Regions from separate parts of the Marinomonas sp. GJ51-14 genome, predicted to be linked through region 3. Evidence: predicted binding sites of a transcription regulator. Region 3 holds the regulator's gene; each other region holds the start of a gene.
The links. The regulator LexA, encoded in region 3, represses DNA repair genes until DNA is damaged. The targets are predictions, from matches to a motif close to TACTGTNTANNTANACAGTA.
Positions count from the first base shown of each region.

Region 1: umuD (translesion error-prone DNA polymerase V autoproteolytic subunit) is a predicted target of LexA. The motif match lies at 1,359-1,378, and genes of this name have one in related genera.
Region 2: uvrA (excinuclease ABC subunit UvrA) is a predicted target of LexA. The motif match lies at 2,473-2,492, and genes of this name have one in related genera.

Region 1 is NZ_CM147879.1:3,260,353-3,264,902, reverse strand. Features, by position in the region: gene AC0L3Y_RS15725 (KilA-N domain-containing protein) at 216-773, shown strand; gene AC0L3Y_RS15720 (hypothetical protein) at 869-1,204, shown strand; gene umuD (translesion error-prone DNA polymerase V autoproteolytic subunit) at 1,393-1,839, shown strand; gene AC0L3Y_RS15710 (Y-family DNA polymerase) at 1,839-1,973, shown strand; gene umuC (translesion error-prone DNA polymerase V subunit UmuC) at 1,960-3,111, shown strand; gene AC0L3Y_RS15700 (DUF1496 domain-containing protein) at 3,216-3,458, shown strand; gene AC0L3Y_RS15695 (hypothetical protein) at 3,754-4,302, shown strand.
Region 2 is NZ_CM147879.1:1,343,545-1,348,094, forward strand. Features, by position in the region: gene uvrA (excinuclease ABC subunit UvrA) at 1-2,420, opposite strand, end outside; gene AC0L3Y_RS06580 (MFS transporter) at 2,576-3,934, shown strand; gene ssb (single-stranded DNA-binding protein) at 3,972-4,550, shown strand, end outside.
Region 3 is NZ_CM147879.1:2,919,436-2,923,985, reverse strand. Features, by position in the region: partial or broken gene AC0L3Y_RS13905 (DEAD/DEAH box helicase) at 1-29, opposite strand, end outside; gene dinG (ATP-dependent DNA helicase DinG) at 155-2,278, opposite strand; gene lexA (transcriptional repressor LexA) at 2,348-2,971, shown strand; gene AC0L3Y_RS13890 (hypothetical protein) at 3,068-3,337, opposite strand; gene AC0L3Y_RS13885 (DUF6586 family protein) at 3,340-3,810, opposite strand; gene topA (type I DNA topoisomerase) at 3,797-4,550, opposite strand, start outside.

The DNA.
Region 1 (4,550 bases), 340 kb from region 3:
AGTGTCGGGATTGCAACCCCGTTTTACCAAAGCGGCCTAAAACACGCACCGCGTGTTTTTTTGTGGCCGAGATTCGCCTGTTATGGTGGGTCTGCTTCAGGCCAACTTCGGTTGGGCCGTGCCTTTGGGCGGTTGTTGCAACCTGATTTAGATCCACCACCTTATTGAGATTGCAACCTCATTTGGTGGTTTAACCAGACCAAAGGAGGCCATAGATGGCTCATTTAATTATCTCTTCAAAAGACATCCGCATACTCGACGGATTGTATTCCCTTAATGATCTTCATAAAGCTGCTGGCGCAGAGAGCAAGCATCGTCCAAATTACTTTTTGAATAATCAACAAACGAAAGAGTTGATAGCTGAAATTGAAATAGACGGGATTCCGGCTATCAAAGCAAAACAGGGCGTTGGAACCTATGTTTGCAAAGAACTGGTTTACGCCTATGCCATGTGGATCAGCCCGAAGTTCAACCTAGAAGTCATCCGCGCCTTCGACCAAGCCCAACAAACACCAGAACAAGAACCTGTCCAACAAAGCTTACCCGCGCCCATCCAAGACGATGAAAAACTGAAACTCATCAACGACATCGCCCAATCCTTGGGAATCACAGAAAACATAGTCGTTGTACCCGCCAGCGAGATAATGAACATGGTCCAAACTATCCGCGGCTACCAACAACAAATCGCCAAACTCCAAACCAACCCCGCATGGGTCGACCAAACCATCGAACGCGTCAAAAACGCCACAGGCCGACACTTCGGGGAAGGGTAGAACAGAGAAGGAACAAGGGGCGAAATGCCCCTTTTAAATCTGGTATGTAGTGGTATAAGATTAAATAACCCTAAATTTAGTATGGAGAGTAGCTTATGAGTTCAATTGTTGAATATATGGAGCAACAATCTTCTAGAGACGCACTTGCATCAGTTTTAGCGCATTTGCTTGAGTGCGGTATGATTGAGGGTGATAGTGCTCGAGGTATATCTCGTCAAATAGTAGGTGAGCGAACACTGGATAACCTTACTAAGAAACAAATCTATAGATATGAGAAAGATGTTCTTCATTTAGTTAATGTTAAATGTAGTGGTCATTGCGAGGGGGGCATTCATATAGATGACCTTGAAAATGCATATTTAAGAGAAGTAGAGCTTGGTGATTTATATTGTCAGCACTGTATGCATGATGTTGAAAATCGGCCATTTTGATATTGTAGTTTAAAGCAGAAATTTTATTATGATGTTGGTGGTCATATAAAAATTTCATTTTGAGCCTATCAGGTCGCACCTCATTTCTGGTCGGAAAAACGGAAATCTTACCTCTTACAAAATTTCACTTGGTCATTCGTGATAGTTAAAACTATACTGTATGAATATACAGTATTTTAGGTGTAACTATGCGAGTGACTTATCTTGGGGTGTCTCAGTCCCAATCTTTTATTGATGCGAACAGTGTGCGGATTCCGCTTTATGTGGAGTCTGTGTCGGCTGGGTTTCCTTCGCCTGCTCAGGATTTTGTTGAGCGAGCGTTGGATTTGAATGAGCTTTGTATTCCTCGTCCTATGTCTACCTTTTTTGTGCGAGCACAGGGGGAGTCTATGATAGATGCAGGGATTAATTCTGGCGATGTGTTGGTGGTGGATCGTTCACTTACGGCTAAGCATGGCGATATTATCATTGCGAGTGTTCATGGTGAAATGACGGTGAAGACGTTGGAGTTAAAGCCAGAGGTGTTGCTTCGTCCTAAGAATAAAGCCTATAAGCCGATCCCGATTACGGAGGAATCCGAGTTCGAGGTGTTTGGCGTGGTGACCAGTGTGTTTCGTCAGTTAAAACACCATTAATGGAAACGGTGTTTGCGTTGGTGGATTGCAATAACTTTTACGCGAGTTGCGAAAAGTTGTTTCGGCCAGACTTAAAACATAAGCCAGTGATTGTGCTGTCGAATAACGATGGCTGTGTGATTGCGCTGCTCTAAAGAAGTGAAGGCGCTGGGCATTAAAATGGGTGGCCCCATTTTTACACTACGAGATGAAATCGCGCGTCACGGCATTGTGTGTTTTTCATCTAATTATGCGCTGTATGCGGATATGTCTAATCGGGTGATGACGCTGTTGGAAGAAGAAGCGCCCAGGGTGGAAGTGTATTCCATTGATGAGGCGTTTTTAGATTTAACGGGCGTGGATAATGTGGTGGATTTGTTGGCGTTTGGTCAGCAGGTGAAACGCAAGATTGATCAGTTCACCGGTATTCCAGTTTGTGTGGGAATTGCTCCGTCGAAAACGCTGGCAAAGTTAGCGAACCATGCAGCGAAGAAATACGACAAGACAGGCGGCGTGGTGAACCTGATGGATCGAGCACGCCAGCGTCGGCTTTTGGCTTTGGTTGATGTGGGCGATGTGTGGGGCGTGGGTCGTCGTATTTCGGAAAAACTGCGAACTCGTAACATTCATACCGCGTTGGATTTGGCTGATGCGGATGCTAAAGCAATTCGGAGTGAGTTTTCGGTTGTGCTGGAACGAACCGTGCGAGAGTTAAACGGTGTCTCGTGTTTGGATTTAGAAAGCGTTAGGCCGATTAAACAGCAGATTATTTGCAGTCGCTCGTTTGGCCGTCGTATTACAGAGCAACAAGAACTACGGGAAGCAATCGCAAAGTACACGACCAGAGCCGCAGAGAAATTACGAGGCGAACAGCGCTTATGCCGTGTGGTGAGTGTGTTTATTCGCACCAGCCCACATGCCAAGGGTGAACCTCATTACGCCAATTCCTTTTCTGCCGAATTACCCAACCCAACTGATGATACGCGGGATTTGTTAAACGTGGCTGATGTCTTGTTTCAGCGTATTTGGCGCGCTGGCTTTCGTTATATGAAAGGCGGCGTCATGCTGACAGACTTCTATGAACACGGCATGTATCAACAAGACCTGTTCCGATCCGATAGCACCAAACCGAACGCCAAAGCACTGATGAAAGTGGTCGACACCATCAACCACAGCGGCCTCGGCAACGTCTTCTTCGCCTCACAAGGTGTCTCACCACAATGGTCCATGAAACGAGAACATCTATCCCCAGCCTACACGACCAGATGGGGAGAACTGCCAAAGGTTTGGTGATATTAAAAAAATATCGGATTGGCCTTGAAAAATACGGCTACTGTATGTATATACAGTAATGTGTGAGTGGTCACACATTCCAATAGCTTAATTAAGGATAGTTTATGTTGAAGAAAATTGTGTTAGTGGTTGCTGCAGTATCTTCTTTTGGTGTGTTAGCTGATCAATCTAGTATCGGACAGTTTGATACAAAGTCACTTTGTATTTATAACGGTCAGCTATTCAGCATTGGTGCAACTGTCCAGTCAGGGAAAACTAAATTAACTTGTATTATGCCTGAAAAAACTGAAAATAAATCTAGTGGTATTTATCGTGACACTATATTTAAAACTGCTCATTGGGCTTAGTTTCAAAAGTTAGATTATAAAAAAACCACCTTCGGGTGGTTTTTTTATGCCTGAATAAAACGTTTTCATCAAAAAACATCTGTGATTTACCGCCAACAGGCCGCCATTGAGTTGTTAAGGTGTTTTGCTCCAGCCCAATAAATACAAGGCTTTAACTATAAAATGTCGCTTTCATAAGAAGAGAACGACACTTTATAAATTGTTCTTTCTGTCTTCTTAATTTAATATTTACTTGGCTCGGTGAAATCCATTGTCGGGATATCAGGTCTTGAAAAATTGATAAAAGGAAAAATCAATGCATAAATTAATGTTGAAAATTGTTACCTGTTCTTTGTTGGCAGTTGGACTGGTTGGTTGTGGTACTATTTATTTCGGCGGTACGCCGATGATTAAGACAACAGATCAGCTTTATGTTGAGAATATATCTCTTACGTTAACCGAGTCTGTAACGCCAGATATTGAGTATTATAAAGAAGAAGAAGTGCAAAAAATCTTTGAAGATACTCTTATAAAACACTTACAAGAAGACAATTTATTAACATTGGACAATACTCAAAACTCGTTGAGTATTGAAATAACATACCATAGACAATTCGGTGCTGATAGTACCCCGTTTCCTACTGACTCACTTCGTGGTCCTCGCATTAGTTATACAATCACCGTTAAAGATGGAAGTAAGGTTTTAACTGATAAAAGTCGGTCCGGTTTGGAATATGTTGGGAATATGATGATGAAACTTAAGATCGGCAGTTACTCAATGAGAGAGAAGTCTGATGAAGATGCGCTTATTGAAGGAGTAGCAGAAATGATCGCAGAGGATATTGAAAACTTAGAAAAGCCGTAGAGTTTTTGTAAGAACTTATCAAATTATCTTTTTAAAAAAGACGACCTTATGATCGCCTAAGAAGCCACCTTCGGGTGGTTTTTTTGTGCCTGAACAAAACGTTTTCATTGAAAAAGACTTGTGATTTACCGCCAACATGCCGCCATTGAGTTGTTAATGTGCTTTGCTGTAGCTCAATAAAAACAAGGCTCTATGTGTAAAATGTCGCTTTCGTAAGGAGAGAACGACATTCGATAAATACACGCGCG
Region 2 (4,550 bases), 1.6 Mb from region 3:
CGGGCAATAGAAGGAACAGCATCAAAGAATTCACGGGCGTTTTCAATTGTCATTTCAAGGCACTGGTGAATGTTCTTGCCTTTGTAATGAATTTCTAATGTTTCACGGTTATAGCGCTTACCTTTACAGGTATCACATGGTACATACACATCAGGAAGGAAATGCATCTCGACCTTGATAACGCCATCGCCTTGACAAGCTTCACAGCGCCCACCTTTTACATTGAAACTGAACCGGCCCGGTTTATAGCCACGAGAGCGAGCTTCTTGTGTAGCTGAGAATAGCTCACGCATAGGAGTGAAAATGCCAGTATAGGTCGCAGGGTTTGATCTTGGTGTGCGGCCGATAGGGCTCTGGTTTATATCAACACACTTATCAAACAAGTCCAGTCCTTCAATACTATCATGAGGCGCTGCTTTTAGAGTTGTTGCACCATTCAATGCAGTCGCAGCAAGAGGGTATAAGGTGCCGTTTACTAAAGTTGATTTACCTGAGCCAGAAACGCCGGTCACACAGGTCATAACACCTACTGGAATTTTCAAATCGACCGTATTTAAGTTATTGCCTGTTGCGCCTATTAGATTAAGTGATTTACCGTCTTTGGCTTTGTTACGAATGGCTGGAATTTCTATTTTGCGCTTTCCTGTTAGATACTGTCCTGTCACAGATTCTGGACAATCCATAATATCTTGAGGTGTGCCGCTGGCGATGATTTGTCCGCCGTGAACGCCTGCGCCAGGGCCAATATCGACAACAAAATCAGCAATACGAATGGCGTCTTCATCATGTTCAACAACGATAACTGTGTTACCCAGATCACGTAATCGAGTAAGGGTGGCTATTAGTCGCTCATTATCTCTCTGATGTAAGCCGATAGATGGCTCATCAAGTATGTACATGACGCCAACAAGGCCAGCGCCAATTTGACTGGCTAATCTGATACGCTGTGCTTCGCCGCCCGATAAAGAATCAGCTTTTCTGTCTAGAGTAAGATAGTCTAAGCCAACGTTTACCAAGAAAGTCAGCCTGTCACGGATTTCTTTCAATATTTTTGAGGCTATTTCACCGCGAGCGCCGGGTAAATCAAGAGTTTCAAAATACTTTAAACAATCGGCAATAGGGTAAGTAACAACTTCAGGTAAAGTTTGCTCACTGATGAAGACATTGCGTGCTGAACGGTTCAGGCGAGCTCCATGACATTCTGGGCAAGGCTGAACACTAATGTACTGTGATAGATCATCACGTACACTATCGGATTCTGTTTCATGATAGCGACGTTGTAAGTTAGGGATAACGCCTTCAAAAGAGTGCGAGCGAATCATTTTATCGCCGCGCTCATTGATGTAGATAAAATCTATCTTATCTTTACCAGAGCCTTCTAATATGCGCTTTTTAAACTCATTAGGGATATCTTTGTACTTAGATTCAATATCAAAATCATAGTGTTTCGCAAGCGCGCTTAGTTGCTGATAGTAAAAGATACTGCGTCTTCCCCAACCACGAATAGCGCCTTCGGCTAACGTCAGAGTTTCATCTTGAATAATGCGGTCTGGATCAAACATTTGGTGCGTGCCTAAACCATCACAGGTTTGACAAGCGCCATTTGGATTATTGAATGAGAAAAGTCTAGGCTCAAGCTCGGTCAAACTATAGCCACAAACTGGGCAAGCGAACTTACTGGAGAAAATGTATTCTTCTTTGTTATCATCCATGTTGATGGCTTTTGCGATGCCATCAGACAATGCCAAGCAAGTCTCGAAAGATTCAGCAAGACGCAACTGTAAATCTGCTCTTACTTTGAAACGGTCAATGACAACTTCTATGGTATGTTTTTTATTTTTTTCTAACGCTGGTGCATCATCTAAATCCACAACGATGCCATCTATACGTGCGCGGATAAAGCCTTTTGATAGTAAATCACTGATAGTGTGTAAGTGCTCACCTTTTCTATCCTTGACGATAGGTGCAAGCAACATCATCTTAGTTTCTTCAGGTAGAGATATAATTTTATCGACCATTTGTGATATGGTTTGCGCCTCTAAAGGTTCACCATGATCTGGGCAGCGAGGTTGTCCTGCTCGTGCAAATAGCAATCTTAGGTAATCGTATATTTCTGTTATTGTGCCTACTGTTGATCTAGGATTGTGAGACGTTGATTTCTGTTCAATAGAGATGGCAGGAGAAAGACCTTCAATATGGTCGATATCAGGTTTTTCCATCATAGATAAAAACTGTCTCGCATAAGTAGACAGTGATTCTACATAGCGACGTTGGCCTTCGGCATACAAAGTATCAAAGGCAAGAGAGGATTTACCGGAGCCAGACAGACCAGTTATCACCACAAGTTTGTCTCTTGGGATGTCTAGGTCCACATTTTTTAAATTGTGGGTGCGGGCTCCGCGTATGGTAATGGTATCCATGAGTCTCCAATGTAAAATTGATCAACAGAAAGAATCTGCCAGTAAATTAAATAACTGTCTATTTTTACAGTAGTTGAAATGGAGCTTCAACGGTATTTTTTGTAAAATGGACATCTTTTTTCTTAACCCCTAAGTTAAGTGGTTGTAACTTCCTTATGGATCTACTTGAACGTCGTTCTGTTCTTGCTTTAGCACTGATCTATCTGTTCAGAATGCTAGGCCTATTTCTTATTATGCCCGTCATTAGCATTGCTGCTGACGGCTTAACGGGTGCAGATGCCGCCTTGATTGGTACGGCTATTGGTATATACGGACTCACTCAAGCCAGCTTACAGATCCCGATGGGAATGTGGTCTGATAAAATCGGCCGTAAACGGGTTATTATAATCGGTCTTTTGCTTTTTGCAGTAGGTAGCCTTATTTGCGCAAACGCAGATGATATCATGGTATTGATTATTGGCCGTGCAGTTCAAGGTGCAGGAGCCATTGCTAGTACTTTGATGGCGCTTTTGAGTGATGTAACGCGAGAACAAAATCGCACTAAAGCAATGGCTATTGTCGGCGTGAGTATTGGTGCATCCTTCATGATATCTCTGGTATTAGGGCCGTGGATTTTTGCCTTAGTGGGGTTGTCTGGGCTTTTCTATCTCTCTTTTGCGTTATCTTTACTGGGCATCGCATTGATCATTTTTGCTGTGCCTAATATCGTACAGCATACTTTTCGAAGAGACACGACTCCGAGCCTGTTAGCGCTTGGCCTTGTCCTAAAAGATTCAAAACTTCGTTTCCTAAATGTGAGCGTGTTATTGCTGCATGCAAGCTTAACTGCGTTGTTTATTACGATTCCGAATTTATTGATTAAACAGTTTGATTTACCACTGGCAGAACACAGTTGGCTTTACCTAGGTGTCATGGGTTTTGCGTTTGTAGGTATGCTACCATTAGTGATTATTGCCGAGTCAAAAGGCAAAATGAAAGGTGTATTATTTGTTGTACTTCTCCTATTAGGAATGAGTGCATTATTGTTACAATGGACGTCTCATGTTTGGCTGTTTAGCGTCTTCTTGTGGGTCTACTTTGTAGGCTTTAATGCATTGGAAGCAACGTTGCCTTCATTAATTAGTAAACTGGCGCCAGTGGGTTATCGCGGCACAGCAATGGGTGTTTTTTCTACCCATCAATTTATTGGCTCTTTCTTGGGCGGTGTCGGTGGCGGATGGCTGCTACAAAACTACTCAAGTAATGGTGTGTTCTGGGTGGTTGGTGTTGTGTTTTTGACTTGGTCGCTTGTTGGCCTCACGCAACCAGCACCTCGTCAATTAAGCAGTATGGCGTTTAGCTTACCCAATATGACAGAAGATGAAATAACGAAGTTGGCTGATCAACTTTCTGAAATCCAAGGAGTGGAAGGTATGCAAATTTTCAAAGATGAGCAAACAGCTTATCTTAAAGTCGATAAGACCGTATTAGACAAAGAAACCTTAGCGCGCTTAGCGCCGCAAGTGGCTCTTTAGAAAAACATTATTTAATTTTTAGTTGGAGAACAACGTCATGGCGCGTGGAATAAACAAAGTAATCTTGATTGGTAATGCTGGTAATGATGCCGAAGTGCGCTTTATGCCATCTGGTGCAGCAGTAGCAAACGTGAACCTAGCAACCTCAGAAAGCTGGCGTGACAAGCAAACTGGACAAATGCAAGAGCGTACAGAATGGCACCGTGTGGCGTTTATGGATCGTGGTAACTTCCGTCTTGGGCAAATCGCTGGTGATTTCATCAAGAAGGGCTCAAAAGTTTATGTAGAAGGTTCATTGCGCACCCGTGAATGGGAAAAAGACGGTATCAAGCGTTATACAACTGAAATCGTTGCCAATGAAATGCAATTGTTAGATGGCCGTAATGATGGTGGTAATGGCCAGCAAGGCGGATATGATTCAGCGGGTCAAGGTGGTTACGGACAGACACCAGCAGCTCCTCAACAAGGCGGTTATGGTCAGGCGCCAGCGCAAGCTGCACCGCAGGCAGCGCCACAAGGTTTTAACCAACCTCAAGGCGGATATCAAGCGCCAGCTCGTCCAGCTGCACCACAACAGGCCGCACCTCAGCAAGCGGCTCCTCAGGCAGCACCGCAA
Region 3 (4,550 bases):
GATGGCACTTCTTGAATTTGGTTTTCCATATTGGAATCTATACGCTTCTATTATGTTTTTAAGGTTTTATGTGTTTGAAATTAATCAACTGTGCAAAGAGTGTACCTAATTGATAAGGCTTTATCACCCTTTGCTTACGCTTTGTTAAAGCAACTTATTGATATCTATATGGTGGCAAGCTGTTTATTAACTGCGTGCCGTAACGTTTCGTTTTCAATCTCTTATCTAAAATATGTATTTCGCCTGAATCTTTTTCATTTCTCAATAAACGACCAGTCGCCTGAACTAAACGTAAAGAAGCATCTGGTATGGTAATTTCCATGAAAGGATTACCACCACGTTTCTGAATCCACTCAGCCAAGGTTGCCTCAACCGGATCATCAGGCACCGCAAAAGGTATTTTGGCAATATACACACAAGACAAATAATCACCGGGCAAATCAACCCCTTCCGCAAAGCTTGCCAGACCAAATAATAAACTCCCCTTACCGTCATCAATTCTTGACTTGTGAGAATCTAAAATAACTCGTTTAGATTGCTCGCCCTGCATAAGTAAAATTTCTTTTAACTTATCTGAAAGTGACAAAGACACTTCTTCCATTTGTCGACGAGAAGAAAATAAAACTAGGCTACCTTTTTCAATATTCACCAACTTATTCAAGTAGGCAATAATTTCTGCTGTGTGCTGTTCAACTCGATTAGGCTCATACTCCATATCAGGAACAATTAATAAACCATTAGCTTGAAAATCAAAAGGACTCAATACTCGCAAATACTCACTTTCACGAGGCACACCTGAGCGCATATTGAAGCGATGAAATTGGTTTAATGCGGTTAAAGTTGCAGAGGTAACAACAGCACCAAAACATTTATCCCACAACTGTTGCCTTAAGGTGTTTGCAGCAAGAATTGGTGACCCACCAAGCTCTATATCTTGCTCCATCCCTTGCCCAGACAACACCAACCAACGCGCATTCGGCGGATAATTCTGATCATCCACTGTAGAATACAAGCGCCACAAACCAACACACTGCTCCAATCGACCAAGAATCACACCCAAAATAGGTTGCCATGTTTCCGCTGTTTCTGGCGTTACCCCCATACCTTCATTTTGTTTGGTTTTTTTACATTCATCTTGAATACTTTCGATGTTGTTAAATAGTTTCTGATAAGAAGTTTGCAAACTGTAAGCCAGCTGGCGCAGTTCATCAGGGATCAAACCAAATTCAAAACGATGCTGATTATTCTCCTGATCTAAACCCAACCCTTGTATATAAGGTGCTAAGCCTTGCTGCGCGTATTGGATGAAATTCACAATACTCTGTATTTGCTGAGGAATTTTTAACAGTAACTGCCCAGTCAAACTGACGTCGTCTGTTAGTTCTTGTTTTAAATTAACTAGATTTTTTTCGAGCTGACGAAGCCAAGCAATACTTTGTTGCAACCGTACTTCATGTCGAAAATGACCAATAGCCTTATCTGGGAGATGATGGCCCTCATCAAATACATAAATAGTTTCTTTGGGCGCAGATAAAATTGCCCCACCACCAAGTGAAAGATCAGCTAAAACCAAGTCATGGTTTGCAACAATTACATCGGCCACCTCAATCTCTGCTCTTGCTTTAAAGAAAGGACAAGCGGAATAGTTAGCGCAATTACGATTAGTACATTGTTGATGATCAGTCGTTAAACGGCGCCAATCTTGATCACGAATAATTCCAGCCCAATTATCTTTATCGCCATCCCAATCGCCTTTTTCTAATGCCGCATCCATTTCTTGGTACAAGACTGTATTAACATCATCTGATTGCAGATGCTGCTCAAAAAGCCCGGCAAACATATCGTCTATCGCCTGCTCTTCTGCCCCTAAAAAGCCCTCCAGATTATTCAAACACAAATAACGCCCTCTACCTTTAGCGAGAGTGTATTTGAAATTTAATTCTGTATGCTCAAGCAAATCAGGCAACTCTTTATGAAGAATCTGTTCTTGCAATGCAACAGTAGCTGTTGAGATAACCAATTTTAAGCCGCGAGCCTTAGCAATGGGTATTGTCGCTAAGCAATAAGAGAGGGTTTTACCTGTCCCTGTTCCTGCCTCAATGACAGCAACATGCTTTTCATCCAGCCTTTCACCTTCAGAACCTTGTTTAATATTTCCCAATGTACGAGCAATAGCGCCTATCATCTGGCGCTGTCCAGCTCTCGGTTTATGGGACTTCGCATCCAAAGAAGCTCGGTACGCAAGTTGAATTTGTTTTTTTAGTTCGTCTGAAAGCATTTATATTATTGAGATTAGTTAAGAAAGCTGTATATAATAACAGTTACTGTATAAACAACCAGACTCCTTATGATTAAATTAACCAAAAGACAATCTGACGTACTAGAAACCATTCGCGAATTTATTAGTGAAACCGGGTTTCCACCTACTAGAGCAGAAATCGCACGCCGCCTTGGATTCAAATCCCCCAACGCTGCCGAAGAACATTTAAAAGCCCTATGTAAAAAAGGGGCAATAGAAATGCTATCTGGCGCCTCACGAGGCATACGTGTAGTCGATCAAGCATCTAACGATGAGCAAGCAGAAGATCTAGGCTTGCCTATCATTGGAAAGGTAGCTGCAGGCTTTCCTATTTTAGCTCAGGAAAACATCGCCTCTCATGTCAACATACCGCCAAGTATGTTTTCCCCTCAAGCAGATTATTTTCTGTCTGTTTCAGGAACCAGCATGAAAAACATCGGTATTATGGAAGGCGACTTATTGGCCGTTCATAAAACCAGCACTGTCCATAATGGACAAATTGTTGTCGCTCGTATTGGTGACGAAGTCACTGTAAAACGTTTTGAGCAAAAAGGCAGCATTGTTCGACTCATTCCTGAGAACGAAGAGTTCAACGATATTATTGTCGATTTAGAAAGTGAAGATTTTGCAATTGAAGGCCTTTCTGTTGGTGTAATACGACAAGGCCTTTAACGCTAAAAATTGATCTTAAAATCATTAAAAAGGCGAAGCAGATGCTTCGCCTTTTTAATATTTCGACTTTTATTTATTCTGTAAAAAAACAAAGGACTAATGCAAAATTTTAGGTCTAAGCTCTTCTATTTCTTCTGGGTGTTCAAAATCTTCATCAAAGAGAGTTTCTTCTGAATACACAAAATCAATGCCAGCATGAAACATGCATTTTGCCAACTCAAAATAACGATCTTTCAAATAAGATTTAGTATCATCCGAAATATTCAATGTTGCTAATGGCAACGTTTCCTCACCACTCTCACTGACTGGACGTAAAACAATATCGCCGTTATCCAGCTCAACAATTTCTAGGTAGGACTCTTTCATACTCAATACTCTGATGACTCTTCTCTAAAACGCAACACTAACTCAACTAACTTGGCCAAATAGAAACTTACTGAAGCTCCAGCGTCACTCCCTCTGCCAATTAGATTATCACCCTTTTCAATCGCAACCATAGAAGCACGACACTCCAGCTGCACCAAATAAGCTTGATTCAATTGACTACACCAAGAGTTAGGCTGAGATAATAAGTTCGACAATTCACTTAATACTGGAACCACCATTTGCTTATTCTCAGCTTCAATTAAAAGCTTATCCACATCCAACGACCCAGACAAAGAATAAGAAAGGCAAACTTCTTTCAATAAACCATTAAGAGCACTTCTCAGTTGAAAAATAGCCGAGCTCTCTAATCCCACATTCAGCCATTTCTCTTCATCTTCTTGACTCTGTTGAATTAGACGTCTTGCGGTATCTATTTTTTGATTTGTCAGGCTCGCTAAACTAGCGCCACTCATTTTTTTTGCCTTCCTCAATCACCCACTTTGTACCTACATAGTAAGCCTTCCAACCTGTTGGTTTACCTTCTTCTTCCGTCATAACATATTGCTCTTTCGTTTTGCGGCTATAACGAATAACTGTAGGGCGACCCTCAGAATCGGCAACAGGTGCTTTAGCAAAAAAATGATACTTAGGATCAATTTGGTCCATGTAAGGCAGTAGTTCTTTCACCAATGGTGCTCTGGTTTCTCGTTTTCTAGGAAACTGACTGGCAGCCAAAAAGAGCCCTGTCGCACCATCACGCAAAACATAATGATCTTCTACTTTTTGACAAGCAAGATCAGGCATAGGCACAGGGTCCATTTTAGGCGGCGCAGCTTCACCACTCTTCAATAACTTACGAGTATTTTTACATTCCTCGTTTGTACATCCGAAATATTTACCAAATCGACCTGTTTTTAACTGCATCTCTGACGTACATTTGTCACATTCAATAACAGGGCCATCGTAACCTTTGATTTTGAACACCCCCTGTTCGACTTCATAACCTGAACAAGCAGGGTTATTACCACAAACATGAAGTTTACGATGTTCATCCATCAAATAACTATCCATGGCTGAACCACAAATAGTACAACGATGTTTATTGATTAGCGCCTTAGACTCACCTTCTTCATCATCGACAGCGACAGCTTCATCACCGCGAACAAGATTTATTGTCGCCTTACAACGCTCTTTCGGTGGCAAAGCATAACCA